Regions from separate parts of the Paenibacillus barengoltzii G22 genome, predicted to be linked through region 2. Evidence: predicted binding sites of a transcription regulator. Region 2 holds the regulator's gene; each other region holds the start of a gene.
The links. The regulator Rex, encoded in region 2, represses fermentation and respiration genes when NADH is low (regulators of the CRP and FNR family bind a similar motif). The targets are predictions, from matches to a motif close to TTGTGAAATATTTCACAA.

Region 1 (10,634 bases), on a different contig from region 2:
CCGGCAGCCTCGGCCGGGACGATTACCCGCCCCGCCGCCGCAAATCCAATCGCAAGAAAAGCGGCAGCCGTACCGGATCTGGCCGCAGTGGTAAACGCTCCGCAACCGGCAAATCCAGCAAGTCGGTTAAATCGGGAAAACGCCGCCGTTAACCCGGCGGCGGCTTTATTTTTACTTGGCTGCCCAGCACCAAATCTAACCCCAAAAAAAGCCAATCCTCAACAGATTGGCTTAACTCCATTTAGAACAACAATTTATAGATTAACCCCGCCATGACAAACACAATCGGAATCGTAATTACCCAGGCAATCACGATGCGCCCAGCCATCGACCAACGTACGGCAGAGAACCGTTTAGCAGCACCTACACCAAGGATAGACGAGGTGATCGCATGCGTCGTGCTGACGGGCAAATGAAACAACGTGGCCCCGAAAATAACCGATGCAGCGGAAAGATCCGCGGCGAAACCGTTGATCGGCTCGATTTTGAAGATCTTCGTACCCATCGTCTTGATGATTTTATAACCGCCAACCGATGTCCCGAGCGCCATCGCCGTCGCTGCGGCCAGTTTAACCCACAGCGGCACTTCCATATGATCTTGGAAGTCTGCCGTCACCAAGGCGAACGTAATAATCCCCATCGCTTTCTGGGCATCATTGGTGCCGTGCGTGAAGCTTTGGATCGCTGCAGTCACGATTTGCAACGACCGGAAGCCTTTATTGACGGTATGCGGACTACGCCGGGCAAAGATCCATCTCAAGATGGTCATGACGATGTAACCAATCACAAAAGCGATGATTGGGGAGAACACCAATCCCTCTACAATCGTCGTAAATCCGCCCCAGTTCAGCTTGTCCGGTCCAGCCCCCATGTACACCGCCCCGGCCAGGGAACCAATCAGTGCATGGGAAGAAGACGACGGAATGCCAAACCACCAAGTAATGAGGTTCCAAATAATTGCCGACAACAGCGTGGCGACCAGCACTTCCAGACCGTTATCCAGCTTCGCCGGATCGGCGACACTACCCCCAATTGTTTTCGCGACGCCCGTAAACATGATAGCACCTAAGAAGTTCATGACCGCTGCCATCATGATCGCAGTACGCGGCTTCATCGCGCGTGTTGATACCGAGGTCGCAATCGCATTGGCTGTATCATGAAACCCGTTAATGAAGTCGAACGCCAACGCCAGTATGATAACGATAAGCATAATCATTAAACTCGTATCCATAGCATTTTTGCACAGATGGCTATCTCTCTATATAAATCCGCGCAATTCCAACCTCCCGAAAATCAAATATATAGTGAAGTTTCTTAAGAATTACGCATGATGATGGATTCCAGCATGTTGGCAACCTTCTCGGCAGCATCGGTTGTCGTCTCCAGCCGCTCATAGATCTCTTTCTTCTTGATCAATTCGATTGGATCGGTAACCTTCATGAACAATTCCTTGATGCAAATCCGCAGCAGCTCATCGCCTTGATTCTCCAGGTCGTTGAGACGAATCGTATATTCGCGGATCGCCAGCAGTTTTTTCTGGGACAGCAAATGAATCGCCTTTTGAATCTCATAAGCCGAGTTGCGTAAAATTTCGGCAAAGCGCGCGATATATTCATCCGGCCCGTTCAGATTGTACATGAAAAAGCGGGATGTCGTGGCTTCCAAACCATCGATCACATCGTCGAGCGCGGTAATCAAATGCATAATATCGTCACGCTCAATAGGCGTAATAAACGTTTTGTTTAATTCCACGATGATTTTATGTGTGTACTCATCGCATTGGGATTCGAACTCCTTCATCTTCTTGGCGAAGGCTTCAACGTCCTTGAAGTCCGCAACCTGCTGGGCGAAATAGTCCGCCGAGTGCACGATCGTATCTGCCATATCCTCTAACGTCTGGAAAAAGATATCTTTCTTCTTCAGTCGCATCAGTATCCCCTTTTCTCTCCATAAGGTAGTTCTTGGGTTGATGTTTTACACAACCCTGAATATCTTATCACAACTGCATCATAGATAGGAAATATTGTCGCAAACATTTCACCATCATTCGCTTATATTTCCCCTGATTCTCCCAAAGTTATCCTCTAATCACCATAAAAATACATAATTCGCCTTTTTTCGCCTTTACTCTGCCTTTACATGACTGTCGAAACTCGGCGAATTGGGAACGACGTGAATAAAGGTCTGTCCCGGCACCATCGGAATCTCCGCGTTATCCTGAATGAACCGGATGATATCGCCCTCCTTGCGGATCCAATTGGCCCGAATGACTTTGCCTTGCTGGAACAATATCGCGTCCCCGCCCAGTTGCAGTCCGACTTCCAGACGACCGACATCGTCCAGTACCCGGTGGTCTGCTCCCATGACAACAACATTCGCAGCGGTCACTGGATCACCGGTTTCCAAGTCCTTGTGAGGCTCCCCATTCATAAACCGCTTGTAAAGCCCGGACGAAGCATCATAATCGTAACCAACCCGGTAGCTGTCCAGTTGGAACTTAATCTCTACGTGAGTGGCGGTCTCCAGCGAATCAGGCTGTTCATTTTCCTTATAAAAAAGATACCCCGGCACCGCTGTATCTTCCGTAGCAAACCCGCGCTTCGCGGCGCCTTCCAGCAGCTTCTCTACGTTGGAATACAAATTGTGCGGCGCCTTCCGGGACTTGTCCCGCCAGAAGTAAGCACCGGCATTGGTGATCTCGTCCAAATCCTCTTTATGTTGTCTTTGCAGGATCGCAAACGCTTCGTTGCTCGCCCCGGCATGCACCAACACCCCGTGGTAGCTCTCGCCCAAATCGATCATGTACGGGCGAATGCTGCGAATCGGGCCGATCTTGGCGTTGTCCGCATGACTGTGGAAAATCGAGACAAGACGCGTGACTCCGCCTTCCGCCAATACCTCGTATACAACATCCGCGTCGATTAATCCGGATTGCGGGCGAGCGGCTGGCGCATTGTTAATCATGATCGCCAGCGGTCTGCGGGTCAGCGGCTCCTCCAGCGGCAATCCCGTCAGCGGAGCCGTATAGGCGGGCGGCGCCGGTTCAGGAGTGTCCTCCGGGGTCTCCGTCTGTTGCGGCGGCACTTGGGTTTCCTCAGGCGAGGCCGTCTCCCCGACCTTCCCGCACGCGGCGAGCATCATGATAAGCAAGAATAAGAGCAGCAGCCAACTTAACTTCAATGATTTCAAAGGCATGTCCTCCGTCAAAATTCTTAAGTTTTTTACATTATACGTTGAATTCCTCTACTGGGGGAAGCCGGAAACAAAGCAAACTTCCTCGCAAACTCCTCTATTTCACCTTAATTCTTGATTTGGGGGTTTAAAATCGAGCTCTTCATCTGCATACTACAGGAAAGGAGAGATGAAGAGATGATCGTAAAATGGTTAAGGGAGAGCCTTGTTGCCTCTTGGCTCCTCTTGCTGTTCAGACTATATGTAGGTTATGAGTGGCTTACTTCCGGTTGGAGCAAAATTACCGGCGGATTTGATTCCGCTGGATTTCTAACAGGCGCATTGGCCAAGAGCGGCGGCGACCATCCCGCGGTGCAAGGCTGGTGGGCATCTTTTCTCGAGCATGTTGCTTTGCCAAATGTCAGTTTGTTTAATATCCTTGTCCCTTACGGCGAGGTGCTCGTCGGGCTGGGCTTAATTCTGGGCGGTTTTACTTGGCTGGCAGCCTTCTTTGGCATGGTCATGAACTTTGCCTTCCTGTTCTCCGGCACCGTAAGTACGAACCCGCAGCTGCTGCTGCTCCAAATCTTTATCGTCGTCGCCGGCACGAACGCCGGGCGGATCGGCTTGGACTACTTCATCCAGCCTCACTTCCGCAACCGCTATGGACGGCGGCGTTAACCGGTCACAACTTCAAAAAAAGAAAAGCGCAGACCCCAACCCTTGAGGTTCTGCGCTTATTTATATGGATCGGTCGTTCCGAACCAGGTTAATTGCCCGTCAACGACCGCCGAACTTCCAGCAGTTTAAGCTAAGGCTGCCGTATTGATAATCCTGAAACAACTTCACAGCATGCCGTTCATCGTCTGCCGATCCCATGGCGTAGAAGAGCGGAACAAAATGCTCCCGTCCATACGAAGGGATCGCCATTCGGACATGCGGGGCTTTGCGGTCATAATCAAAGAGCTGCCGCAAGTCCCAGTTCTCCAGCTGCTGGCCAATCCAATCGTCAAACTCCACGGCCCACGCTGCCGGTTCTCGGCCTTCCCAGTCGAGCAAACGAAGATTATGAACAAGTCCGCCGCTGCCGATGACCAGAACGTTCCGTTGCCGCAGCTCTGTGAGCATTTTGCCGATGGCATACTGCTCTTCCGGCTCGCGTTTGGCGTCCACCGACAAGGCTACGACAGGGATATTGGCAGACGGATACATCAGCCGCAGCACTACCCAGGCTCCATGGTCCAGGCCTCTGCCGGTTGATGCTTTGTAAGGCAGATTGTGTGCTCGAAAAATCGCCTCGATCTCTTCACTAAGCTCAGGGCTGCCCGGGGCAGGGTACTCGATTTCATACATCTCTTCCGGGAAGCCGTAGAAATCGTGCATCGTCGTATGCTTCGCATCCGTTGAGACCCATTGATCCGGAGCATCCCAGTGCGCCGAGAAGACCACAATGGCATCGGGCGGCTCCAGCATTTCCTGACCTAGACGGTGAAGAAAATCCGTATACGCGTTCTTCTCAATCGCTAATGTAGGCGATCCATGTGCAATAAACAATGCAGGCTGAGACATCTCCCAAACCTCCCTACGCCAAAAAATGGTTACACCTTCATTGTATCCATCCCCGAAGGATTTTACCAGTTTTTGTACGCGTGGGTTTGACGTTGTTCTCCTGTAATGATCTCAGATCATCCAATGCTGCCACTCCGACTGCAGAGCTTCCAAACCTCCAAGCCATTCCTTGGTCTTCCGGATGACCTGTTGCTGATGATCGCCGGATGAAAACGTGTGATTGCCTTGGAAAATAATCTCCTTATCGCAGCGCCCTTCGGGGCGCAGCCAGAATACCTTCTGATATAAGAAAGCATAATCCGCCGGAATAATATCGTCTGAGGTTCCATGCACGACCAAGACGTCACCGGCAAATTTAACGGCTTCCTGGAACGGTTGATATTCGCCCAGCGAATCAAAAAATTTCGGCGTTAGTCCATAACCCAAATAATCGGCGCTTCCTTGCTTGACCGCCCGGTCATAGAGATCGCGTCCGGTGATTTTCACAATATCGCTGAACGGATAGCCCACCGCCGACCATAGGACAAGGTTCTTCACACGCCGATCGCGAATTGCGGTTAAGAGAGCGATCAACCCGCCAAGGCTATGTCCAAGCAAAGATACCCGCGTCGGATCAACGTCAAATGCGCTTAAGCCATAATCCAGCACTGAACGGGTCTGGGCGATCATCGACTCTACGCCGTGGTCGCCGTAAGAACCGGTGCTCTCGCCGCATCCGAGATAGTCGAAGCGAAGCACGAGGAAGCCGTCGGCTGCAAGCTCCCTTGCAGTCTTGACGAATAGACGGTCGACGCCGATACGGCTGCCTACAAATCCGTGACAGATGACGACCAAGGGAGCGCGATGGCAGCGCCCCCCTTGTTTGTTCTCGGCCGGGTAATGTATGCTGGCCGCAAGCTGTTCTTCTCCATGATTGATGACGATCTGTCTTTCCATAACCCGTCTCCTCCCCCGTACTTCGGCAATGATATATACTTTAAATCCGATAAGTTTAATATGATTTAAACTTATCTTATCATTACCCGAGCCGAGGTGTCAATCGGATCGCTGAAGAATCGCAAGAAACTCACTTACTCGTAGGATTGGCGGAAGTACGCATGGGTCGTAACCCGGCCCTCCCATTCTTTCATAAACCGGTGATTCCCCAAATCCCCTTCGTCACATGCCTCGTCATCCCCGCATAACATGGCGATTTCTTCATCGCTCTCATTGGTTACGACTTCTTCCAGGCTTCCCCGAGAGTTGCTGTTCAGCAAATACCTCCGGGTCAGCTCCGATTCATATTTTCCCATGGCTCTGCCTCCCGCAACTTTAGTATGATGATGTGCAGACCGGCCTGTCAGGCATCAAATCCAAATTTAGGCTGAGGCCGACGCCTGCCGTTTTGCTTAGGAACTAGTTTTTGGTGGGAAGGACGCTTTTTATTCCTGGTTCAAGGAATGTTCATAATCCATTAGTTCTGTTTCCCTTCCACTTCTGCCGTGCCTTGGTCCCTTGCGAATGAGACAATCTATGCAGTATACTACGGAAGAAACTGGGAGGAGAGATACTACCATGTACATCCACGAAATGATCGGCGAAACCAAACGGCTGCGACAGCAAATGACGCCGGAGAACGAAGCGTATTTCGGGGAAATGGTCTTGTACTTCCGTTCCGGCTCCAGCTCGCTTAGTGAGGCCAAGGGGGAAGAGCTCCTGCTAGACATTGCCCGGCAAATCATCAAGAGCCAAGCCAAAGGCATTTCGGCGGCAGAACGCTTCGGCCCCGATCCAAAGGCTTATTGCGCAGAGCTGGCGGAGGACGTAAAGGCACGGAAGCCCCGAACGCTGAAGGACAAAATCAAATATTATACGATGATCCCCTGGGTAGCTTTGACCTGGGTCTTCTTTATTTATATGATCACCGGTTTCTTCAGCAAATGGTTTGGCGGGGAGCTCGAGTATACCCTGATCAGCACCTCCTCGCTGTTGATTATCGCCGTTCTGTCCATTGTATTGGTTGAGCTGGTCACTCGCTTCCTTGGGCAAAGCTCCAAAGCCAGCGAAGGTCAAGAGCCTGCCGGAGAAGCAAAACCAGCAGGGCCCGGAGCGAGACCAGGCATGCCGCCCAACGCGGGGCCGCGCGGCTTTAACCTTCGTGCGTTCGGCACTTACATTGCCGTTGCGGCCGTGTTGATCGTTGTGGGCACCGTATTAAATCGAATCATGCCGTCGTTTACCGTTTCACCTTGGGACAGCCTGATCTTGTTTGCCGTGGGACTGGCTGGGCAAATTTTCTTTTTTGGTCGCCGCTCGAAAAATTAAACAAAAATAGCAGAAGCCGCATCCCCCAACAATGAGGAAGATGCGGCTTTTGCTTTATCCTAGGGAGATCAAATCTCAATCCGTTTCTTGAGTAAATACGTGATCGCGTAAAACATCAATACTGCTACAACCACTTCAAGCAGGAAAGGCCCGAGCGGGAGCAGATTTACCGATTCCCTCGTCACTGCGCCGTTCTCCTCGGCCATCCCAATCTGAATGATCCCGAAATTGGCAAAGGTACTATTGGTGCCTTTAAAGAGCAAACCTTCCACCCAAGACATTCCGTTCTGAATGACGAAGAAGGAAATGATGCCGACCCATGTCCCGGCTTTGCCCCGGATACTGACGCTGGCACCAATCGTGATCGCCGTAAAGATCGTTAACACCAGCATCGTATATATCCAAACGATACTCAAAATAATGAGCACCGTGTTCCCGAACCCCGTGGTCCCGATCTGAACAAAATCGATCTGTACTTGAGCCACCCGATAATAGATCGCCGCATGAATCAAGACAATGGCCCCGATGATCAGCGCCACAAGCCAACTGAACACCAGCGAGGAGAGAATCGTCCATACCGGATGCAAGGGGAGCAGACGGCGATGATAGGCTTTAATATTGTAGGCGAATGTTTTACAGGACTGCACGAGCATGAAAATGACAGCCGTAAAATACAGAATAAGGGATAAGCCAAAGATGGTTTCTGCATCCCACTGGCGAAGGTTGCCGGTGATCGACAGAAGGACTTGCAAGATCACCAAGACGGCGAATAGTCCCAGCACGGTATTGGCATTTTGTTTGATATCGTACTTCAGCAGCTTCATCATTTATGCGAACACCTCTCTGAACATGTCGTCGACGCTCTTGCCATAGCGAATCCGCAAATTCTCTACTTCCTCCTGCATGACAACCTCGCCGCTGCGGATAAAGATGACCTCATCGAAAATCCGCTCAATATCCGAAACCAGATGGGTAGAGATGATGAGGCTGCTATCTTCATTGTAAAATTCCACAATCGCGTCCAAAATTTTGGTCCGGGCCACCGGGTCCACCCCGCCGATCGGCTCATCGAGCAGATACAGCTTGGCATTTCTCGATAACGTTAACGTCAGCTGAAGCCGTTCGTTCATGCCCTTCGACAGGGAGCTGATTTTATCCTTCTCATTCAGATTCATGAAGTCGAGCATCGTGCGTGCCTTCTCCTCGTCGAAATCCGGGTAGAAATCGCGGTAAAATCCAATCGCATCCCGTACCTTCATCCACGATTCTGTTAATGGTCGATCGGGCATGAAGGAAACTAACGATCTTGTCGCCAGTCCCACCGGTGTTCCGTCCACCGACACCTTGCCTGCCGAAGGATGAATCAGGCCGGCGGCGATTTTCATCAGCGTGCTTTTGCCGCTGCCATTCGTACCAAGCAGGCCAACGATTTTTCCTTTATCGACGCTGAGAGACACCCCATGCAATGCTTTCTTGCTGCCGTACGATTTGGATACACCTTGTACTTCCAGTAGCGGTTTCATTGATGGTTGCCCTCCTTTAACGTCGCTCATTAGCCTTCATAGCGTCGGCGACCAGCGCCGCAATATCCTCGTTACTGAAGCCCAGCTCCTGCATGCCTCCGATAAAGCGATCCAGCAGCTCGCCGGCCATTTCTTTTTTGATGGTCATAATTTTCGATTCCTCGCTTGTCACGTATCTTCCGAGTCCGCGTTTCGTTTCCACGATGGCTTCACGCTCCAATTCCTGAAAAGTCCGCTGCACGGTATTCGGATTAATTTGCAGCTCGGCCGCAAGCTCGCGGACCGACGGAATTTTGTCACCGGCCTTCAGTCGACCGGTGACAATCTCTCTCTTTAAATAATTCATAATTTGCAGATAGATCGGCAGATTATTATCAAATTCGATGCTCACGTTCCCTTGGCTCCTTTCCGCCGTGCCGCCGTTCATGATTCTACCGGTCAAGCGACATCCCGTTTTTTAAACGTAACAAAGCTTACTGCAAGAAACAAGACCAAATAGGCGGCGATCACCACGGAGGAGAAGGTTAATGTCATGCCCGGCATCGGCGGATTACCGTTGAGATATACCGACAAATCAGCGTTGGCGAAGATGAGGTACTTGGCGAAGGCGTATCTCGAAAGCAGGGCCACTACCAGCTCCTCCAGCACAACAAGGAACATGCCAATCCCAATCGTCGCTCCGGTGGAACGAGTAAGAATGCTTGCTAGAAAAGTGATCGTAACGTAAACCACGGTATAGATGAACGAATACAAGGTGTTGGTTAGCACTTCGCTCCAGCTGATTCCCTGCACGCTGGCAGATCCGAACCCGTAGACCAGCCCTCCGCCCAGCAGGGCAACCGCCAGGGAAAAGACGAAGAGCGACAGCGTAAACAGCAGCACAGCCACGTATTTCGAGGCCAAGATCCGACTGCGGCTCTGCGAGCGAATCAGCAGCAGCTTGATCGTACCAAGACTGTGTTCCTTCGCCACAATCCCCGCAGTGCAAATAATGACCAGCAACGTTGTCATTTGACCCAAGCCGTTTCGAGCAATGGCCATGGATGCAAAATCCAGGAACCCTAATGTCTCCTGCGAGAACGCGTGCATCATGTACAGCATCCCGGCAATCCCTGCGGCGATCAGGGCATAGGGAACGATAAAGCTTTTTTTCTTGGACATCTTCAACCATTCGTTCACAACAAGTGGAGTAAATTTACGCAATTTGATTTCCTCCTGTCCATTTCAAGAATTCGTCTTCCAGGGATTGCTTCACTTCTTCGATCCGGTAGATAGCGATGCCTTCATTGCCCAGCGCGCTCACGACGCGTGGGATATAGCTGTCGCGCACGGCGACCGTCACTTCGTTCCGTTCTGGGGACATTCCCAGCAGGCGGATTTCTTCCATCCGGATGAGCCGAGCTTTGGCCGCTTCGACATCGCCGACCCGGAACGTCACATTCACCCGTTCCTCGGTTTTCTCAACCGGCTCACCCAAGGCGCGTTCGGTCACGAACTTCCCTTCCTGAATGACGACCACGCGGCTGCACATCAGCTCCATTTCGGCCAACAAGTGGCTGGAGACCAGAACGGCAATCCCTTCTTCAGCCGCAATACGCTTCAGATAGTCACGCATTTCCCGAATCCCCGCCGGATCTAGCCCGTTGGTTGGCTCATCGAGAATCAGAATCGACGGCCGATGCAACAAAGCTTGTGCGATGCCCAAGCGCTGACGCATACCTAGCGAGTACGCTTTGACACGTTTCTTCATCGCCTTCTCCAAGCCTACCAATCGGGTGACTTCTTGAATCCGCTCCTCCGTAATTCCTTCACTCATTCGTGCGTACTGCTTCAGATTGTCATATCCCGTCATGTACGGGTAAAACTCCGGATTCTCAATAATCGCGCCGACATGGGCGATCGCTTGCATGAAATGATTTCGGATGCTGAAACCTTTGATCTTCACATCGCCTTCAGTCATTCCGATTAGACCCACGATCATCCGAATCGTGGTCGTCTTCCCGGCACCGTTAGGTCCGAGCAGACCTACGATCTCTCCCCGCCGAATTTCGAAAGACAGCTTATCGA
Region 2 (10,634 bases):
AGCCGCATTAATCCCCATGATTGCCGGCGGGTTGTGAAGCGGCGCCAGATCAAACAAGCGGCGGATTTCAGCTTTTACTTCCGGCGTAACGAGGGCAGAGCCTTTGAACGTTTCGCCGCCATGCACGACGCGGTGACCTACCGCTTGAATTTCGTCAACCGAGGACAGAACGCCATGCTCTTTGTCGGTCAATTTCTCAAGCACTTTACGGATCGCCGTTGTATGCTCCAGAATTTCGCTGACTTCCGTCACTTCTTCTTTGCCCGTCGGTTTGTGGGTCAGGATCGAGGAATCCATGCCAATCCGTTCAACCAGACCTTTAGCCAATACGGTTTCATCGGTCATATCGTACAGCTGATATTTCAAAGAGGAGCTTCCTGCATTAATTACTAACACTTTCACAGCCGGTCACCGTCCTTATCGTATTTAAAGAAGCCTTCGCCCGTTTTAACACCCAAATTGCCGGCGCGGACCATTTTCTTGAGCACGAAAGAAGGACGGTATTTCAACTCGCCGAATTCGCGGAACATCCGTTCCAAAGCGGCCAGCACCGAATCCAGACCAAAGCGGTCGGCCATCTCCAGCGGTCCATATTGGAATTGGTAACCCATGCGCATCGCTTCATCGATTTCTTCAGCAGAAGCAACGCCTTCACCCAATACATGCAACGCTTCATTGATCATAACGCAAATAATCCGGGATGTGACAAAGCCCGGAGATTCATATACCATGATGCCGCGTTTCTCTACGACTTCTTCAACGAACCGCTTCGTTTCTTCAAACGTCGTATCCGAAGTTTTCAGACCGCGAATGATTTCTACCAGGTTGATTTTAGCAACAGGATAAATAAAGTGCATGCCGATGACGCGCTCCGGATATTTCGTTCCGCCGGCAATCTCGGTCAAACTCAGCGTGGAGGTATTACTTGCTAAAATAATGTTGCTTGGACAAACTTGGTCCAGTTGCTTAAATACCTCTTTTTTTGCATCCAAATCTTCCGAAATGGTCTCGATCACCATATCGCAGGTACCGAGTTCGGCAAAGTGTGTAACTTTATGAATACGGGATAAGATCAGTTTCTTCTCCGCTTTTGTAATTGCCCATTTCTCAAGTTGTTTATCCAGACTCGTCTCGATCATGTTATAGGCATGATCCAATTTATCGGCTGTCTCCTCCACGAGCAACACGTCCAGTCCTTTAGCAGCCAGCATTTCACTGATGCCTTGACCCATTGTGCCGCCGCCGATGACACCAATTCGTTTGTAATTCATGGTCCTCTCGCTCCATCCTTTCATCATCTGTACATAATATGGTTTTCCAGATGTCGAAACATACATCTTTTAACACCCAACATATAATAATATCTTAGCACGAAGAAAAAGTAAAAAAAAATAACCGGCACCATGATTTATGCCGGTAAATGGACGCTGTCACGAAATTGACAACGAAATTGCTCGCCGGAAAGGCGTTCTTCTTTTAACAGTATTTCTAGGGATCTGTCAAAAACTGCCGAATGCTGTTCCAATAACTGCTTCGTTCTGGCCGCAAGATCCTCCAAAATTCGAGTGTTTTCGTTCATCAGCACCTCAGTTGTCACCATATCCATATTCACGATCCCCAACTCGGTCAACCCCGACGTCATCATCGTATGCACGATTTTTAACGCCTGCTCGAAATCGTTACTTGATCCGGTGCTGCGACCACCATAATAAATTTCTTCTGCGGCAGCCCCGGCCAAGGCGATCATGATTTGACCTTCCAGATACGATTTCGTATATAAGTACTTCTCGTCCTGCGGATTGTGCCGGACATAACCCAGCGCTCTTCCGCGCGGACTTAGAGCAACCTGACTGACGCTGCCCGGAGCAACAACCTCTGCAGCAATCGCATGGCCCAATTCGTGAATGGCAACGCGACGTTTCTCTTCCTCTGCTGCCTGACGATCGGTCTGCTCACCCATCAGCACTTTATCGATCGCGACTGACAGATGTTCCTGGGTGATTTGATCCACGCCATCCCGCATCGCATAGATTGCCGCTTCATTCATTACGCTTTCCAGTTGAGCGCCGGAGAAGCCGAACGATTCCTCGGCGATTTTGTCCAAGTCGACGTCCTCCCGCAGCGGTTTATTCGCGGCATGCAGTTCGAGGATATGGCGGCGTCCCTTCTTGTCCGGCAAATCCACTTGAATATGTCGGTCAAAACGGCCCGGCCGCAGCAGCGCACTGTCCAGCATCTCCTTGCGGTTGGTTGCAGCAATCAGCAAAATCCGCGGCGTATCGGACGTATAAATGCCGTCCATTTCCGTAAGCAACTGGTTGAGCGTTTGATCGTATTCCCGCTGCTGTCCGCCTTCACGTTTACCGCCGATGACCTCGATTTCATCAATGAAAATAATCGCGTTTTCCTTGTTTTCCTTGGCCGCGCGGGTTCTCGCTTCTTTAAACAGATCACGAATCCGGCTAGCCCCCACGCCAACATACATTTCTACAAACTCACTGCCGGAAGCGGCCACAAACACCGCGTTTGTATAATGCGCCGCTGCTTTGGCAAGCAAAGTTTTGCCGGTTCCAGGAGGACCGGTCAGCAATATCCCTTTAATCGGCCGGATGCCAAACTTGCTGATTTCCTCATGGCGCACCATGAAATCCAGCGCTTCGCAGAGCTCCTGCTTGGCGCTCTCCTGACCGCCAATCTGCTCGAAGGTCAGCTTCGCCGGTCCGCGCTTTTTGCGTTTCCGTTCCTGGGCCGCTCCAATCGTGATGCCGCCCCGCATTTTGAGCATGGCAAATACCACGCCAAATAACACGATAGCCGTAACGAGTGGAATGATGTTCACGCCAATGAACGCCAAAAAGACGATGAGTACAAGTATAAAGCCAAGAGCAGCTTCAATGATCCATTTACGCATTTGGCCATACCCCCATCCGTTCCGGCGTACGCGGCAAAATAATAAATTTGCTGTATTGTCCGTCTGTTAAGGTGATGTACACGTTTTTCTCATCCATTTCCGCCGTAGCCTGCAGCTTGCTGTTCTCTTGCTCCATCTGTTTCAGCGCAGCCGTAATTTGGGTATATTGCTTATTTTCCATGGCCTGGGCGACAGTAAACATCGCATTTTCCCACAACTGGTCAAGCTCCGGCGAGGAATGATCCTCGATATTCAGCTTCAATGTACGGCTGCCGATTTGCTTCTCCCCGTTCTTTTCAATGTGCCGAACCAATTCACCCAAATCCGTCCCGGGCTTCAAATTCAGCTTCAGTTCCAGCTCATCCGCCTTCACATTCATATCGACATGATTAACCCCATCTACACTCTTCACAATATTCTCCAGCGGACGCTCAATCGCCCACTGCCGATATAAGAACCATCCACCAAATAATACAAGGGCGGAAATAGCAATGCTTGCAGCAATTGGTCCAATACGCAGTTTCACGTGATGTCCCCCTTATCTATATAAATAATCTACTATATTATATATATTCACGTATATCAAAACTACAAGTATCAGTATATCACATCGTATATATAAATTCGAAGGAATGTGTGAATATATTTAAAAATAAAGCCTAGTAGTTCTAACCCGAAATGCTACAATTTCTCAAGCCAAACATAAAAAACGGTTCCGCCATTCAGGCTCTTCGCCTAAACAACGAAACCGTTAGATATGATTCATTCATAGACTCCCCGTCAGCGATTCGGCAGGGTGAACACTTCCGGCAAAGCCTCGCCGGTCGTGAAACTGAAAAACCGGTAGTAATGGTGGTCCTTCTCTTTATAGAACAGCTGCCACACCAGTTGATTATTGTAAATGCCTGGCAGCAGCCGAACCACTCGGATCCCCGGCAACGATTGTTTGATAATCTCACGCATTTGGCTCTCGGACTTGCCATCAGCCAGTAGGCGTACCTCCGGATCATGTCCTTCCCGCAGCCAGACCATCATCTGACGACCGGAAGCATCTTCACCTTGTACGACCCAGATGACTTCATCCCATACCGACTTCCAAACTTTGTCGCCCCGGACGAGATCTGTCTCTTGCTTTGCCTGCTGAATGGCGGCTCTTTCGGCTTCCCACGTATCCTCATGAATGTATAGATAAAACCGGTGGAGACCCAGGAGCACGATCAACAGGATCACAAGGGACAGCAGGATCCATTTCGTTCGCTTCCTCAAGCTTCTCTTCCTTTCCCTTCCTATGCAAGCAGCCTCCTTCTGGAAACCGCGCGCCGCTCATTATCGTGCCAGCAGTCCCTCAAACGCCGCCTGCGCCTCGTAGCGGATACGTTCCTCATCCAGCGTCAAGCAAGCCCCGTGTTTGACAACCTGCTTGCCGTTCACCCAGACATGCTCCACATCCTTGGCCCCTGCGGAATAAACGGTATGGGAGATATAATCCGTTCTCGGCAGGAAATGGGCTTGCTCCGTGTTCAAGGCGATAATATCTGCCTTCATGCCTGCAGCCAGCTTGCCTGTATTTTGCAAGAAGACTGATTTTGCACCGTATTCCGTTCCCATCTTCAAGGCTTCCAGTGCCGGAACCGCCGTTGGATCGCCGGATACGCCTTTATGGATCAGCGCAGCCAAACGAATCTCCTCCAGCATATCCAGGTTATTGTTGCTCGCCGGACCGTCGGTCCCCAGCGATACCACTACGCCTTTCTTCAAGAGTTCGGGTACGCGGGCGACACCGCTGGCCAGCTTCAAGTTACTGCCCGGGTTATGCGAAATTGTAACCCCGTGGGATGCCAAGATATCGATTTCCTCGTCGGTCAAATGCACCGCATGGGCAAGCAGGGTTGGGCGGGAGAACATCCCCAGCTTCAACAAATGCTCTACCGGACGGACGCCGTAATCGTTCACGTTCTGCTCTACCTCGGCGCGTGTCTCCGACATATGCGTATGCATTGGCAAATCGAGATCATGGGCAGCTTGCACAAATTTCTCGATGAAGGCTGGCGGGCAGGTGTACGGTGCATGCGGTGACATCATCGTGGTGATGCGTCCTTCTGCCTTGCCGTGCCAGTTCTGTGCAAACGCGATCGCTTCCTTGAGCTTCTGATCTTGCTCTTCCGGGGAGCACAAACCGATGGCTCCGCGCATCAGCACGGCGCGAATGCCTGATTCCTCCACGACGTTGGCCACTTCGTCCATATGATCGTACATATCCAGGAACGTCGTCGTCCCGCCCTTGAGCATTTCCAGCACGGACAATGCCGTACCGGCATACACATCCGCTGCCGTAAATTTGGCTTCCATTGGCCACATTTTCTCCTGCAGCCAGGTTTGCAGCACCATGTCATCTCCGTAACCGCGCAGCAGCGACATCGCCGCATGGCCATGGGTATTGATTAGGCCCGGCAGGAACAACAAGCCTTTGCCGTCCAAAGTCTCGGCGCCTTCCACGCCTTCCGGGCGCTCTTCCCCGATATAGCTGATCGTATCGCCCTCAACGAGCATATATCCGTCAACCACAGGACGTTCCGCATCTAATACGGCAAACGTCCCGTTCTTAATTAACCATTTCCGACTCATACGTTGCTTGTTTCCTTTCCGTTTTCCAAGTAGTAAGCCAAGCTCAGCAAATCTGTGGTGAAATCAGCCGCATGAATCCGAACTTCCGGCGGAACCTTCAGAATCGTTGGCGCGAAGTTCAGAATCGCACCGATTCCGGCGGCCACCAGCTCATCCGCCACCCGTTGGGCTTCTGTATCCGGTACGGTGATGATGCCAATGCGGATATTTTTCGCTCGAACAGTTTCCGCCAGCTCTTCGATCGGCTGAATCGTAATGTTGTTGATCTGCTTGCCGATTTTCGCCGGCGAAGCGTCGAACACCGCAACAATCTTCATATTATCCTTCAAATACGCATTATAATTCGAAAGGGCTTGGCCCAGATTCCCGGCGCCCACCAGCGCAACGTTAATCTGTTGGTCCAGATTTAAAATTTGTTGAATTTTCTCAATCAAATAAGCGACATCGTAGCCGATCCCCTTTCGGCCAAAATCGCCGAAATAAGCTAAATCCTTACGGATTTGCGCCGGATTAAGATCCAGCTTCTGTCCAAGCTCCTGGGAGGACACCGTTGGCACCTCACGGCGGCTGAGTTCATTTAAAAAACGCAGGTAAACCGGCAGTCTGCGGACGACAGCGTCCGAAATTTTATCTGACTTCATGCATTGTTCCCCCTATTCTCCATTACGATCTATGAAGCGGCTTAGGCTTCGGGATTTAACCATTCCGAGATACGCGGCACCATTTGAGTTAATGGCATATGCTCCATCTTCGGTCCAGGCAATGAGTATAAGAAATATTTTCCATAATATGATTCCAGGATCCGGGTATCATAAACGATCACGATGCCGCGATCCTGCGACGAACGGACAAGCCGTCCGAACCCTTGCTTAAAGCGAATGACCGCCTGCGGGACAGACAGCTTCATGAATGGATTCTTCTTCTCCCGCTGCAGGCGTTCGCTCTTCGCTTCCACCAGCGGATGGTTTGGCGGCTGGAACGGCAAGCGTACAATCGCTAAACTGGTCAACGCCTCGCCAGGGATATCCACCCCTTCCCAGAAGCTGCTTGTCCCGAGCAGCACCGATGCGCTGTTCCCTTGGAAGCGCCGGGTCAGCTTGGTGCGGCTGCCGCTGTCCATCCCTTGCCCGATCACCGTGATGCCCTCCGCTACAAGCCGTTCTTTCAGCGGGTCATACACCTGCCTGAGCATCTTGTACGATGTAAACAGCACTAGCATGCGCCCCTGTGTCGCCACCGCGGCATCCGCCAGTGATTGTACCAGCGTGTTAATGAAATGGTCATCCCCCACGCTGCCTTTCACACTTGGAAAATCGCGCGGAATCACCAGCAGCGCCTGATCACGGTAATTAAACGGCGATGGCAGCATCGCGGTGATCAGCCGATCCTCTTCCGCTGCCTCCGTCAAGCCAAGCTGCTCAATCATATATTGGAACGATTTATCCACAGATAAAGTCGCAGACGTCATGACGACGCTCTTCTTCCGATCGAAGAAAAATTGCTTCAACTGAGCGCTGACATCAATCGGCACCGCATACATTTGCAGCGACCGGCTGCGGAAGTTCCCGTTCGCTTCTATCCAATAGACGGTATCCTCGCTCTCCAGCTTCATGAAGAAGCGAAGCGCTTCCCGTTCTCCGGCTAAATCTTTAAACAACCCGCTAATATCGGTGATCAAGCTCTCCGCTGCATAATCGTCCTGCTCTTCTCGGATTTCGGACAGAAGGCGCTCCCCTTTCCGAAGCACGTCGCCGAGACCTACATAAATTTGATTCTCTAGCGCGGTCAACGTCTCCCAATCCTTGGGCTTGCGGTTCGGCAGCAACCGGTACACGAACTGTCCGGGATCACCAGGCGCGGCGTCACTGCGGTCAGGCATTAAGCTGAACAGCAGCTCGCTGAGCTTGTCCCAGCTCTCCTTCACATCCACCAGCGTAGGATAGATCCCGTCGATGACTGAGCACCATTCCGAGGATTTCTCCGCGGCTGACGCTTCGAGCGCGCTGCGGAGGTTGGCCAATTGCCCCGTCTTGCTGTCTTTATACAGCCGGGTCAGCGTATGCACAACCGTAAAATACTTCATATGAATCCCCAAATGCTTGCCGGCCACATCCTCTAAATGATGCGCTTCATCGATTACTAATCGCTCGTAGCCCGGCAGCAGCTGATGTCCCGCCTGGATGTCTGTAAACAGCTTAGAGTGGTTCGTAATCACCACGTCCGCGACACCGGCTTCGTGTTTTGCGCGATGATAGAAGCATTTGCGGAACCAAGGACAGGAGCGGCCCAAGCAGGATTCCGACTCACTGGCCACTGTCTCCCAAAAGTCACCGCCGCGATTGCCGAGATTCAGCTCTTCGTCATCGCCGCTTTCTGTTTGGGTCAGCCATACGACCATTTGCGCGGCCGTCATCACCTCTTCTTTGGGTGTAGAGAAGTCTTTTCTATTTATTTTATGTTCAAATTTGCGCAAGCACAAATAATGCTGCCTACCTTTAAAAACGGCTGCACGAAACGGAAAAGGCACGACCTCCGTCAACAACGGCACATCGCGCTCTCTAAGCTGTTCCTGCAGGTTGATCGTGTGCGTGCTCACCATGACCTTCTCTTCATTCTTGACGCTGTGGTAAATAGCTGGCAGCAGATATCCCAAGGATTTGCCCGTTCCGGTTCCGGCTTCCACGAGCAAGTGCTTATCTTCCTCAAAAGCCCGCATGACCTCATTTAACATCATGTTCTGGGCTTCCCGTTCCTCGTACTGCGGCAACCGCTCCCGCAGCCGTTCTCGGACCTGCTCCATAAACTGCTCGAACGTCACGTTCTCCAGCGGATTGCGTTCCGCGCTGTCCCTCGGCGCTTCGATGTCGAGCCAATCTTCCACCTGCAAGGCGAATTGGCGGTAGTAGACATAGCCGTCTTCGCTTGGCAAAGCTTCCCGCTCTTTCTCCTGAACCATGGCGTCAAAGAACCACCCGAGATCGCTGTCCTCACCGGCAAACAGATCTGCCAAACGCTGTAAGGTCAATAGCGGCAATCGGTCACATTCCTCCAAGCATTTGAGGAAAATCAGCGCTGTCGCCAATGCGTCACTGTCCGCCTGGTGCGGACGCTCATGCTCCACCTCAAACTCCGCTGCCACCATCCCTAGCTGGTAGGAAGTCAGTGAAGGGAACAGAATTTTCAGGAAATCCATCGTATCCAGAATCCGTCCTGTAAACGGCAAATACCCCGTCTTGTCCAAGGCGCTCTGCAGGTAATTAAAATCAAACGCTACATTGTGCCCAACCAACACGACGTCGTTAAGTAGTGGAACCATCTCCACCATCACTTCGTCCAGCTCTGGCGCATCCTTCACATCCTCTTCAGTGATGCCCGTTAACCCCGTAATAAACGGAGGAATCGGCACGCCTGGCTTAACGAAAGAACGATACACCTGAGAAATTGATCGATCCGGCTCTATAATGGCAAGTCCCACTTGAATGATTTCATCAGAGGACTGGTTACCCGTCGTTTCAAAATCAAGCACAGCATATTTCATTGCAATTAGATGTCCCTTCATTCCAGTCTCTTTACAGCATAACAGAAGATAGCCAATTTGAAAATTAATACAAACCATATCTGTAATAAAAATCACAAAATAAAACAAGCGATGCGCCGCCATAAGCGGGAGATCGCATCGCTTCCAAAACATGCCGTAATAAGTGCGTGAACTTCCAAGACAATGAGCCATAAATCCTACAATAACGACGTCAACTCGGGACCGTAATGGAGTTTCCCTGTACTGTTCGCACAGGCCTCCAAATTGGCCAACGGCTCGGGCAAGGACGGATCATGGTGGTGAGCCAACTTGAAGTACTCTTTTGCCTTGTCAAATATGCCCTTGTGCGCCTCAATACACCCCAGCGCGTTGTAGATAATGGAACGCAGCCGCTTATTTGCTGCCTTTTCTAGCACGATCCAGAAATGCTTGGCGGCTCTGTCATATTGCTCAAGGTGCAGATGGCACATCCCCAGATAGGTCCGCGCTAACACGCTGTCTGTAAATTGCTTCACCACCTGCTCAAATTGAGCAGAAGCCTGGGGAAACATCAGCAACTTGTAATATCCTTGGCCTTTCACAAAGGCGGGGTCGTCCAATTCAGGTAGATCGGGGATCTCTCTGGACTCCAGGCTCCGGAACGCATGGCGTAAGTACCCCATTTTCTCCTCAAAGCTCAACCATTCTTCGATAATGCCGTCACTCATATGCTGAAGCAGACTCCATTTCTCCGCGAGTTCCTGCTTCTGGGCCTGGCCGGCCAAGGGGTATTTCCTCGTGATTTCGTCCAACATTTCATTCATTTCCGCAAACACATGCTGAAACATCATTCGCATCCCCCCTAACGAAAATGAAATCAGTCCGAGCCTTACGTACATTTTTTGTTTCGGGGGACGATTTCATTCCGGCAGGGAGGAATTACACTTTTTGAAGGATGGATCTCTGGGGTCATGTGGAATTGTATGTGAAAAATCAAGTACATTTCAGCGGTTGTTGCGGCTCACAGCCCAATGTACTTGAAATTTCATGTACAATGCGGTGTTTTTGCCCTTTTGGGGTGGATTATACTCGAAATTTCATACACATTAGTGCGTTCCCCGGGCATTTCGCCTAATTCTATATGAAAAATCATGTACATTTGCGGGGGATTGCGAACTACAGCTCGATTATATACGAAAAATCAAGTACATTTCGGCGGTTGCTGCGGCTCACAACCCAATGTACTTGAAATTTCATGTACATTCCGGTGACATCAGTATAGTGTAACGCGGACGCACCATATTTAAACACACCAAGGGCCCGGCAAAAATGCCGAGCCCTCTTACCATGGCACCTTCGTCATCCGAAGTTGCCTTCATGAACCATTTAGCGGATCATGGCGTGGAGTTCTTGATGCGCCTTTTCTACCGGCTTGTTGTTTTCGTCAACGAACACGACGGTTGGCTTGTGGCTGCGGACTTCTTCCGGTGACATTTGGGCATAAGAAATAATGATGACAATATCGCCAGGTTGCACCAGTCGCGCTGCTGCACCATTCAAACAAATCACACCGCTGCCGCG
Region 3 (10,634 bases), 190 kb from region 2:
GGGATCAGGAGCTGCAAATGGGTGACAAGCTGCTGGTTTACGTCAAGACGGTGGACAGCTATGAAGCGATCTCACCGCTGGCGTCCTTGCTGTTGATTATCGACGGGGGCGGTCAGAAGCAATATTTTGTCCATAAATACAGTGATAACACCACCGTTCGAGATCTCCTGAAGCACAGTGGAATGGTTCAGTTTAATCCCAACCATAAATCAATTATCTCCGTCGGCGGCTATACCCCTAAGCAGGACGAGCAATGGATCCTGAAAGTGAATGGGAAGAAGCTGCTGGATAATGGCCTAGATATGAGATTAAAGCCGCAAGACTACGTGGAGATTAGCTTGGCGACGCAATAGAAGTACGATGTAACTTAGAGATCCGTAATCCTGGTAATCATCCGGGAGAGCGGATCTTTTAATAGAATATTGAAAAAGTTATGACAAAAGCATGTTAAAATTTTCACAATTAATGTGAATGGAATCACAAAGTCCTCCTTATTTGAAAAGTATACTGGGAGCATGGGATCACTTCAAATTTTAACTATCGCCAAGTCGCATGAGACCCAGGTGTTTATTGGAGGAGGCATTTTAAAGATATGGGAATGGAACGAGAGAAACTAGTTGTTATCGGTAACGGAATGGCCGGAATCAGCACGGTAGAGCAAATCCTGAAGTTGACTACGAAATTTGAAATTACGGTATTCGGAAGCGAGCCGCATCCGAACTACAATCGGATTATGCTGTCATATGTGCTGGAAGGCAGCAAAACGCTGGACGATATCGTGCTGAACGATTTGAACTGGTACAAAGAGAACGGGATCACCCTGCATCTCGGAACTGCAGTGGAGCGGATTGATGCCGAAGCCAAAGAGGTCGTCGCCGAAAATGGGGTGCGCGTCCCGTACGATAAAGTGCTGATCGCAACGGGCTCCAATTCGCTGATCTTGCCGATTCCAGGCAGCGATAAGGAAGGGGTCGTTGGCTTCCGTGACATCGCGGACTGCAAGCAAATGTTGGAGGCGGCGAAGACCTACAAGAAGGCGGCCGTCATTGGCGGTGGACTGTTGGGATTGGAAGCGGCCAAAGGTCTTGTGCAACTGGGGATGGACGTGACGGTTGTGCATTTGATGGAAGATCTGATGGAACGCCAGTTAGACCATCAGGCAGCGAGCATGTTGAAAGCAGAGTTGGAGCGGCAAGGGATCAAATTTAAGATGGGTGCACAAACGACGGAGCTGTTTGGCGACCATCGGGTTCGCGGCCTGCGCTTTGCCGACGGGACGGAGCTGGAGGCAGAATTCGTTGTTATGGCTGTGGGGATCCGACCTAATGTTGCGGTTGCTAAAGCCAGCGGCATCGAAGTGAACCGTGGGATCGTCGTGAACGACTATCTGCAAACCTCGCTTGAAGGCGTGTATTCAGTGGGGGAATGTACGGAGCACCGCGGGGTTTGTTACGGTCTGGTTGCGCCTTTGTTCGAGCAGGGGATGGTGTTGGCGAAGCATATCAGCGGCGTGGATACCGCGCCTTATGAGGGTTCGGTCGTATCGACCAAGCTCAAAATTTCCGGCGTGGATGTATTCTCCACCGGTGAATTTATAGATGGACCGGAGCATACGGTGATCGTCAGCAAGGACGAGTGGAAACGCACCTATCAGAAAATTTTGCTGAAGGACGGCAAGCTGGTTGGGGCAGTGCTGTTCGGGGATATCACAGATTCGGCTGAGCTGCAGAAGCTGATTAAGCAAGGCGCGGAGATGACCGATGAGTTGTACGAATCGCTGATGGGCGGGGGCTGCTGCGGCGGCACCAAGAAGAAGGCATCGGTCGAAACGATGAGCGATGAGGAAATCGTCTGCGGCTGTAATGGGGTGACGAAAGGCACGATCGTAGACTGCATCGTAAATCAAGGGATGACGACGGTCGACGAGATTAAAGCGAGCACCGGAGCGACTCGATCTTGCGGCGGCTGTAAACCGGTCGTCGAGCAGATCCTGCAATATGTGCTTGGTGATGGCTTTACCCAATCGGCGAAACAGGGGATTTGCAGCTGCACTACGCTTAGCCGGGACGAGATCGTTGCCGAGATTAAAGCGAAAGGGCTGCAGACAACCAAAGAAGTGATGAATGTGCTCGGATGGACGCAGCCGGAAGGCTGCTCGAAGTGTCGGCCGGCGATTAACTACTATCTGGGCATGATCTACCCGGATACCCATGAAGATGAAAAAGCTTCGCGTTTCGTCAACGAACGGATGAATGCCAACATCCAGAAGGACGGCACGTATACCGTGGTGCCGCGGATGTACGGCGGCGTCACGACGCCGGAAGATCTGAAGAAAATCGCCGATGTTTCGTTGAAATACAATGTCAAGGTGGTCAAGGTCACGGGCGGACAACGGCTGGATTTGATCGGCGTGAAGAAAGAGGACCTGCCGAAGGTGTGGGCGGAGCTGGATATGCCGTCAGGTTATGCTTATGCCAAATCGTTGCGCACAGTAAAGACCTGCGTTGGTTCGCAGTTCTGCCGTTTTGGCACCCAGGATTCAATGGATATGGGCGCGCTGCTGGAGCGCAAATTCGAGCGGCTGGACTTCCCGGCGAAATTTAAGATGGCGGTTAACGGCTGCCCGCGTAACTGCGCCGAGTCGTGCACCAAAGATATCGGGATCGTTGGCAATGACGGCGGTTGGGAGGTCTTCATTGGCGGTAACGGCGGGATCAAGCCGCGCTTGGCGGACTCGCTGTGCAAGGTGAAAACCGATGAAGAATTGATTGAAGTGTGCGGCGCGCTGATGCAGTACTACCGTGAAACCGGCAACTACCTGGAGAGAACGTCGGAATGGGTGGAACGGATGGGCCTTGAACATATCCGCTCGGTTATCGTTGACGATGTGAAGAACCGCAAAGCGCTGATGGAACGGATTGAATTTGCTTTGAAGCAAGTATCCGATCCATGGAAAAAAGTGCTGAACGACAACGAACAGCTTGGCAAATTGTATCACTCGTTAGAAGTGAGCAGCCAGCTGTAATACAGCGTCCTGGAGAAAGGGGTCATGGTGCATGAGTATGGAGAGTAAGGGCGAAACGTTTTATCCTGTTGGTGCCTTGGAGGATTTTCTGCCGCAAATCGGGCGTGTCGTGGAAGTGGCCGGCCTGCAAATTGCCGTGTTCCGAACATCGGATGGCCGGATTTTTGCGGCGCTGAACCAAAATCCGCATCCAAAGGGCGGACCGCTGGCCGAGGGGATTGTATCGGGTCATTATCTGTATGATCCGTTGTATGATTGGAAAATCGACCTGACCACCGGGCTCGTTCAAGCACCGGATACCGGGCAGGTCACGATGTTCCCGGTCAAGGTGGAGGACGAACAGGTCTACATTGCCGCTGCTGCTCTGCAGCAAGCGTAGTGCGGCTATCGACAGCGCGGTGATCGGAAGGTCGCCGCGCTATTTTTGAAGCATGAGGCAAGTTTGATTTGGGGGCGGTGCGGTATTCGTCGCAATGGCATATTGGTTCATTTCGCCCATGCGCAAGAAAGCACAGGGCTCATAACCACATAAGTATCCCCCAACCTCATTGGGTAGCGAAGAGGATTGGGGGATTTTTTTACGCGATGGGAAGAAAGCAAAAAAACCGCCCTCCAATCATGGGACGGTTCAATACACCGGAACTAACGCCGTATATAGGGCGAGTACTAGGCGGTTAAATACGGCAGATTTCGTTCGGGCACAGCTCGCAGTGGCAAATATCTTGCAGCATGACCAGGTCTTTGATTACGATCATCCCGTTCTCATAGTCCAGCGCTTCCTTTTTGCGCAGGTCGCTTAGCATTCGGTTGACACTTTCGCGCGTTGCCCCGATCATGTTGGACAAGTCAGTATGGGTGATCTTCTTATTAATCAGAATTGCATCTCCGTGCGGTTCACCGTACGTATTGCTCAAGCGAATCAAGGTCGAGCACAAAGCGCCCGGTTTGCCGTACATCATCAAATCGCGGAATTTGGTTTGCGTCAAACGGTGATGGATGCCCATCCATTTCATGAAATCGATGGCGAAATCGCAATGCTGGCAAATCATGATTTCCAGGTCCTTCTGCTCAATAATACCGATTTCACAGTCTTCGATAACTTCGGCGGTAAAACTATGCTTCGAGCTGAAGAACGGATCGGCTTGCCCAACCATATCGCCGACACCATACATGTAGAGGATCAACTCTTTGCCCTCATCTGTCGATTTCGTCAACTTCACGCGGCCGCGCTTGATGTAGAACAGTTTATCGGAATAGTCTCCTTCCCAGAACAAATGTGTCCCCTCGGGATAAGATTTGTCTTTCATCGTAACGAGAAGGCGATTGAAGTTTTGCTCTGAAAAACAGCTCGTATTGCCGCGGGGCAGGGTGGCATTCACAATTTCACTCATCATCGATTTCCCCTTTGTGCTCCAAATTTTTCTGAAAATTTTAAATTAATTATAACTGGTTTTTTTTAATTTTTGGGGGCTATAAAGCCCGAAAAAGTGAACATTGTGAGAAATTTCACTATGTCGAATCGGATATTCACGCTAAAAACGGTGCAAATTAATAAACTGGCGCTCGCAGCATTCGATAAGTATTTCAAAGAGACACTATGTACACAATGTAAAGTATATATGAAAAATTTATCGTGGCAAGCGAAAAACTTTCAACTTTTTTAAAGTATGTGAAAAAATTCACTATACAAAACAAAAAGCCTGTGCTATGATCAAGACATAAAGAGAAGCACACAAGCTTCATAGGGATTCGCTTATAAGTGAATTTTTTCACAATATAAAACTTAGTCCACCATGTGCAAGCAAATCCCTAATCCAAAAATTTAGGAGGATGAGAGAGATGGCTGTTAAAAACGAAGTGGCTGTGAAAGCTCAGCCAACCGCACAAGAGTATATTCAAACGTTGATCGACAAAGCGAAGAAAGCTTCCGAAGCTTTCATGAGCATGGATCAGGAGCAGATCGACAAGATTGTGCAAGCGATGGCTTTGGCTGGACTCGACAAGCATATGTATCTGGCGAAAATGGCGATCGAGGAAACGGGACGCGGCGTTTACGAAGATAAAATCATCAAGAACATGTTTGCAACGGAGTATATTTGGAACAGCATTAAGTACCAAAAAACAGTTGGCGTCATCGAAGACAATCCTTACGAAAGCTTCCAAAAAATCGCCGAGCCGCTCGGGATCATTATGGGGATTACTCCAGTTACGAACCCGACGTCTACTACGATTTACAAAGCGCTGATCGCCGTGAAGACACGCAACCCGATCATCTTCGGCTTCCATCCATCCGCGCAAAAATGTAGTGCAGAAGCCGCTAAAATATTGCTTGAAGCGGCCGTTAAACATGGCGCACCTGCGGACTGCATTCAATGGATCGAAGATCCTTCCATGGATCGCACGAACGCACTGATGAATCACCCGGACGTTGCTTGCATCCTGGCTACCGGCGGTTCCGCGATGGTTAAAGCGGCTTATAGCTGCGGTAAACCGGCCCTCGGCGTAGGCCCTGGTAACGTTCCTTGCTTCATTGAGAAGAGCGCCGACCTGGATCAAGCGGTTAACGACCTGATCTTGTCCAAAACGTTCGACAACGGCATGATTTGCGCATCCGAACAGGCGGTTATTATCGAAGAACCGATCTTCGACCAAGTGAAGAAGAAAATGATCGCTAACGGCTGCTATTTTGTAAATAAAGAAGAAGCTGCGAAGCTGACCGCAGGCGCGATCAACGCTGAAAAATGTGCGGTGAACCCTGCGATCGTTGGTCAATCGGCCGTAAAAATCGCAGAAATGTGCGGCATCGACGTTCCGGCCGGAACGAAAATCCTCGTTGCCGAGATCGAAGGCGTTGGCCCGAAATTCCCATTGTCTGCAGAGAAGCTGAGTCCTGTACTCGCTTGCTACAAAGTGAAAAATGCAGAGGAAGGCATTAAGCGTGCCCTGGAAGTGGTGCAATTCGGCGGTATGGGTCATTCCTCGGTCATCCACTCGAATAATGATGAAGTGATTCAACAATTTTCCGAACGGATGCCAACCTGCCGGATCCTGGTGAACCAACCTTCTTCGCAAGGCGGTATCGGCGACATCTACAACACGAACCTGCCGTCGCTGACACTGGGCTGCGGGTCGTACGGACGCAACTCGACTTCGTCGAACGTAACGGCCGTGAATCTGATCAACGTGAAAAGGGTGAATCATCGTACCGTGAACATGCAATGGTTTAAAGTGCCTAGCAAAATTTACTTCGAGAAAAACTCGACGCAATACTTGGCGAAGATGCCGGACATCTCCCGCGTCATGATCGTGACTGACCCGATGATGGTGAAGCTCGGCTACGTGGAAAGAGTCGAACATTTCTTGCGTCAACGCCAAACGCCAGTCGCCATCGAAGTGTTCTCGGACGTTGAACCCGATCCATCGACCACGACTGTACAACGCGGTACAGAGCTGATGGCGAAATTCCAGCCGGACTGCATTATCGCGCTGGGCGGCGGTTCGCCGATGGACGCAGCCAAAGGCATGTGGCTGTTCTATGAATATCCGGATACCGACTTCCACAATCTGAAGCAAAAATTTATGGATATTCGCAAACGGATCTACAAATATCCGCGTCTCGGCCAAAAAGCGAAGTTCGTGGCGATTCCAACAACGTCGGGTACCGGTTCCGAAGTGACCTCGTTCTCGGTAATCACGGATAAAATCAACGGCAATACGAAATATCCGTTGGCGGATTACGAGCTGACGCCGGACGTTGCAATTATCGACCCTGAATTCGTATACAGCTTGCCAAAAGTTGCAGTCGCAGATACCGGTATGGACGTACTGACGCACGCGATCGAAGCTTACGTCTCGGTTATGGCGAACGACTACACAGACGGTCTGGCGATTAAAGCGATCCAACTGGTATTCCAATACCTGGAGAAATCGGCACTGACCGGTGACAAGCTGGCCCGTGAGAAAATGCACAACGCTTCGACGCTTGCAGGGATGGCGTTCGCCAACGCATTCCTTGGCATCAACCACAGCTTGGCGCACAAATGGGGCGGTCAATACGGTACGGCTCATGGACGTACCAATGCGATTCTGATGCCGCACGTCATCCGCTACAACGCGAAGAAACCAACGAAATTCGCGGCATGGCCGAAATACAGAAACTTCGTTGCCGATGAACGTTATGCAGAAATCGCCCGCATTCTGGGTCTGCCGGCTCGCACGACGGAAGAAGGCGTGAAAAGCTTGATCAAAGCGGTGCGCGATCTGAACAAGAAGCTGGGCATTCCGGAATCGTTCCAAGCGCTTGGTTTCGATGCGAAGGATTTCGAATCGCGCGTCGATTACCTGGCGGACCGTGCCTTCGAAGATCAATGTACGACGGCGAATCCGAAGCTTCCGTTGGTCAGTGAGCTGGCTGAGATTTATCGCGACGCCTTCTATGGTAGATTTGAAGAATAAGTGAACAGGCGGGGAAAAAAGGTGACAAATATCACTCAATGTGATATTTGTCACAATCTTTTTGGATAGGAAGAGCTATGATTACAGTATAAATGATCCCTCAGAAATAAGTGAGTGGAACCCGGTCTTTCGGGGCCGGGTACCATAATTGTCTAAGTTGTGAAAAGTATCACAAATTTTAGGGATCATGAGGCGCGGGATAGACCTTCAACCGCGACCACATATATAAATGGAGGGAATCAAGATGTCGGTGATCGAAAGAGAAGTAACAGAAACGAAGGCACAAAACGCATGGAGAGGCTTCAAAGCTGGGAAATGGATGAAGGAAGTGGATACGCGCGATTTCATCCAATCCAACGTGAATCCTTATGAAGGAAATGAATCCTTCTTGAAAGGCGCTACGGCGAACACGAAAGCGTTGTGGGATATCGTATCGCAGCTGTCCGTGAAAGAACGGGAAGCTGGAGGGGTCCTGGATGTAGACGTGAATACGCCATCGACGATCACTTCCCATGCTCCTGGATATTTGGATAAAGAGAAGGAACAAATCGTTGGCGTTCAGGGTTCGGCCCCGTTCCAACGCACGATCCATCCATTCGGCGGGATCAACATGGTTATCAATGCATGCAAAGCTTATGGCTTCGATCTGCCAGCTGAGATCGTCAACCTGTTTACAACGATTCGTAAAACCCATAACCAAGGGGTATTTGATGCTTATACATCGGAAATGAGAGCCGCCCGTAAAGCCGGGATTATCACTGGCCTTCCTGACGCATACGGACGCGGTCGGATCATCGGGGACTATCGCCGCGTTGCTCTGTATGGCGTGGACTTCTTGATCAAGCAAAAACAACAAGAACTGAAATCCCTTGAAGTGGATGTCATCGATGAAGATGTGATTCGCTTGCGGGAAGAAATTTCTGAACAAATTCGCGCTTTGGGTGAATTGAAACAGCTCGGCGAAATGTACGGATTCGACATTTCCAGACCGGCGAACAATGCGAAAGAAGCATTCCAATGGTTGTACTTCGGTTATCTGGCAGCGGTCAAAGAACAAGACGGTGCCGCCATGTCCCTCGGACGTGTATCTTCGTTCCTCGATATTTACATTGAACGCGACCTGGCAGAAGGAACGTTAACTGAAGAAGCAGCCCAAGAATTGGTTGACCATTTCGTTATGAAGCTGCGCATCGTGAAATTCTTGAGAACGCCAGAGTACAACGAACTGTTCAGCGGTGACCCAACCTGGGTAACGGAATCGATCGGCGGGATGTCCGTAAATGGTCAGACGCTTGTAACCAAGAACAGCTTCCGCTTCCTGCATACGCTGTACAACCTGGGACCGGCTCCAGAACCAAACCTGACCGTTCTCTGGTCGGAGCAACTGCCTGATGCCTTCAAGAAATACTGCGCGAAGGTATCGATTGAAACGAGCTCGATTCAATACGAAAACGATGATCTGATGCGTCCGATTTACGGTGACGATTACGGGATCGCCTGCTGCGTCTCCGCGATGAGAATCGGGAAACAAATGCAATTCTTCGGCGCTCGTGCGAACTTGGCGAAAGCTCTGTTGTACGCGATCAACGGTGGTAAGGATGAAAAATCCGGCGTCCAAGTGGGTCCGGAATATCCAGCGATCACTTCGGAATATCTCGACTATAACGAAGTAATGAAACGCTTCATCCCAATGATGGAATGGTTGGCTAAGCTGTATGTCAACACTCTGAACGTGATCCACTACATGCATGATAAATACTGCTACGAACGGATCGAGATGGCGCTGCACGACCGTGACATTCTTCGTACGATGGCTTGCGGTATCGCCGGCTTGTCCGTGGCAACCGATTCGCTCAGCGCGATCAAATATGCGAAAGTGAAACCGATCCGCAACGAAAACGGCATTGCAGTAGACTTCGAAATCGAAGGCGACTTCCCTTGCTACGGCAACAACGACGACCGCGTTGACCAAATTGCGGTAGAGCTGGTTGAAACGTTCATGAGCATGATCCGCAAGCATAAAACGTATCGTAACTCGCTGCCAACTCAATCGGTGTTGACAATTACGTCGAACGTTGTATATGGTAAGAAAACAGGCAGCACGCCGGACGGACGTAAAGCTGGCGAACCGTTCGCACCAGGGGCGAACCCGATGCACGGCCGCGACAAGAAAGGGGCGTTAGCTTCCCTGAGCTCGGTAGCGAAACTGCCATATGAGCACAGCTTGGACGGCATCTCGAATACGTTCTCGATCGTGCCGAAGGCATTGGGTAAAGAAATCGAAACTCGCCAATCGAACCTCGTATCGATGATGGACGGATACTTCGGCAGCAACGCGCATCACTTGAACGTCAACGTCTTTGACCGTGAACAACTGCTTGACGCTATGGAACATCCGGAGAACTATCCGCAATTAACGATCCGTGTATCGGGGTATGCGGTGAACTTCATCAAGTTGACTCGTGAACAACAATTGGATGTCATCAACCGGACCTTCCACGGCAAAATGTAATAACCTGCTGACTAGCAGCAACAATTGAAGCTGAACGATAAAATGGGGAGTTGGGCTTGGATCGCCTTTCTCCCCATTCCATTATCGGGAGCGATTTAGGGAAAGGGTGACGAAGATGCTTAAAGGTCGCATACATTCATTAGAAACATTCGGAACCGTAGATGGACCGGGGATTCGTTTCGTCCTCTTTATGCAAGGCTGCTTGTTGCAGTGCCAATATTGCCATAACCCGGACACCTGGAGTTTGACGGAAGGCAAGGAGATGACGGTTGAAGAAGTTTTGGCCGAAATCGAGCCATACTTGAACTACTATCGTACATCGGGCGGCGGGCTGACGGTTTCGGGCGGCGAAGCGACGCTGCAGGCGCCGTTTGTTACGGAATTGTTCCGGGAAGTGAAGCAGCGCTGGAACCTTCATACGACGCTGGATACGAACGGCTATAACGAGGGCGACAAGATCAAAGATTTGCTGGATGTCACCGATTTGGTCCTGTTGGATTTAAAACATATCGACAACGAGAAGCACATCAAGCTGACGGGCAAACCTAACGATCGAATGTTGAAGATGGCTCGTTGGCTGTCGGAACATGATCGGAAAATGTGGATTCGTCACGTGTATGTGCCCGGAATTCACAACGATGA

Region 1: the regulator Rex is predicted to act here: its motif matches at 3,210-3,227, upstream of C812_RS14630 (DoxX family membrane protein).
Region 3: the regulator Rex is predicted to act here: its motif matches at 4,693-4,710, upstream of adhE (bifunctional acetaldehyde-CoA/alcohol dehydrogenase).

The regions. Positions count from the first base shown of each region.
Region 1 is NZ_KE159653.1:1,414,923-1,425,556, forward strand. Features, by position in the region: gene C812_RS14610 (hypothetical protein) at 1-152, shown strand, start outside; gene C812_RS14615 (inorganic phosphate transporter) at 242-1,231, opposite strand; gene C812_RS14620 (DUF47 domain-containing protein) at 1,315-1,929, opposite strand; gene C812_RS14625 (DUF3048 domain-containing protein) at 2,125-3,195, opposite strand; gene C812_RS14630 (DoxX family membrane protein) at 3,370-3,852, shown strand; gene C812_RS14635 (DODA-type extradiol aromatic ring-opening family dioxygenase) at 3,952-4,740, opposite strand; gene C812_RS14640 (alpha/beta hydrolase) at 4,852-5,676, opposite strand; gene C812_RS14645 (hypothetical protein) at 5,811-6,032, opposite strand; gene C812_RS14650 (DUF1129 domain-containing protein) at 6,295-7,044, shown strand; gene C812_RS14655 (hypothetical protein) at 7,113-7,871, opposite strand; gene C812_RS14660 (ABC transporter ATP-binding protein) at 7,872-8,567, opposite strand; gene C812_RS14665 (GntR family transcriptional regulator) at 8,584-8,958, opposite strand; gene C812_RS14670 (ABC transporter permease) at 9,006-9,770, opposite strand; gene C812_RS14675 (ABC transporter ATP-binding protein) at 9,763-10,634, opposite strand, start outside.
Region 2 is NZ_KE159652.1:1,347,981-1,358,614, reverse strand. Features, by position in the region: gene C812_RS06400 (acetate/propionate family kinase) at 1-402, opposite strand, end outside; gene C812_RS06395 (3-hydroxyacyl-CoA dehydrogenase family protein) at 399-1,271, opposite strand; gene C812_RS06390 (AAA family ATPase) at 1,409-2,911, opposite strand; gene C812_RS06385 (hypothetical protein) at 2,904-3,437, opposite strand; gene C812_RS06380 (cell wall elongation regulator TseB-like domain-containing protein) at 3,692-4,177, opposite strand; gene C812_RS06375 (amidohydrolase) at 4,238-5,536, opposite strand; gene C812_RS06370 (redox-sensing transcriptional repressor Rex) at 5,533-6,177, opposite strand; gene dinG (ATP-dependent DNA helicase DinG) at 6,219-9,074, opposite strand; gene C812_RS06360 (tetratricopeptide repeat protein) at 9,272-9,904, opposite strand; gene panD (aspartate 1-decarboxylase) at 10,440-10,634, opposite strand, start outside.
Region 3 is NZ_KE159652.1:1,158,964-1,169,597, forward strand. Features, by position in the region: gene C812_RS05395 (hypothetical protein) at 1-353, shown strand, start outside; gene nirB (nitrite reductase large subunit NirB) at 593-3,025, shown strand; gene nirD (nitrite reductase small subunit NirD) at 3,057-3,404, shown strand; gene C812_RS05410 (Crp/Fnr family transcriptional regulator) at 3,700-4,416, opposite strand; gene adhE (bifunctional acetaldehyde-CoA/alcohol dehydrogenase) at 4,865-7,480, shown strand; gene pflB (formate C-acetyltransferase) at 7,725-9,992, shown strand; gene pflA (pyruvate formate-lyase-activating protein) at 10,108-10,634, shown strand, end outside.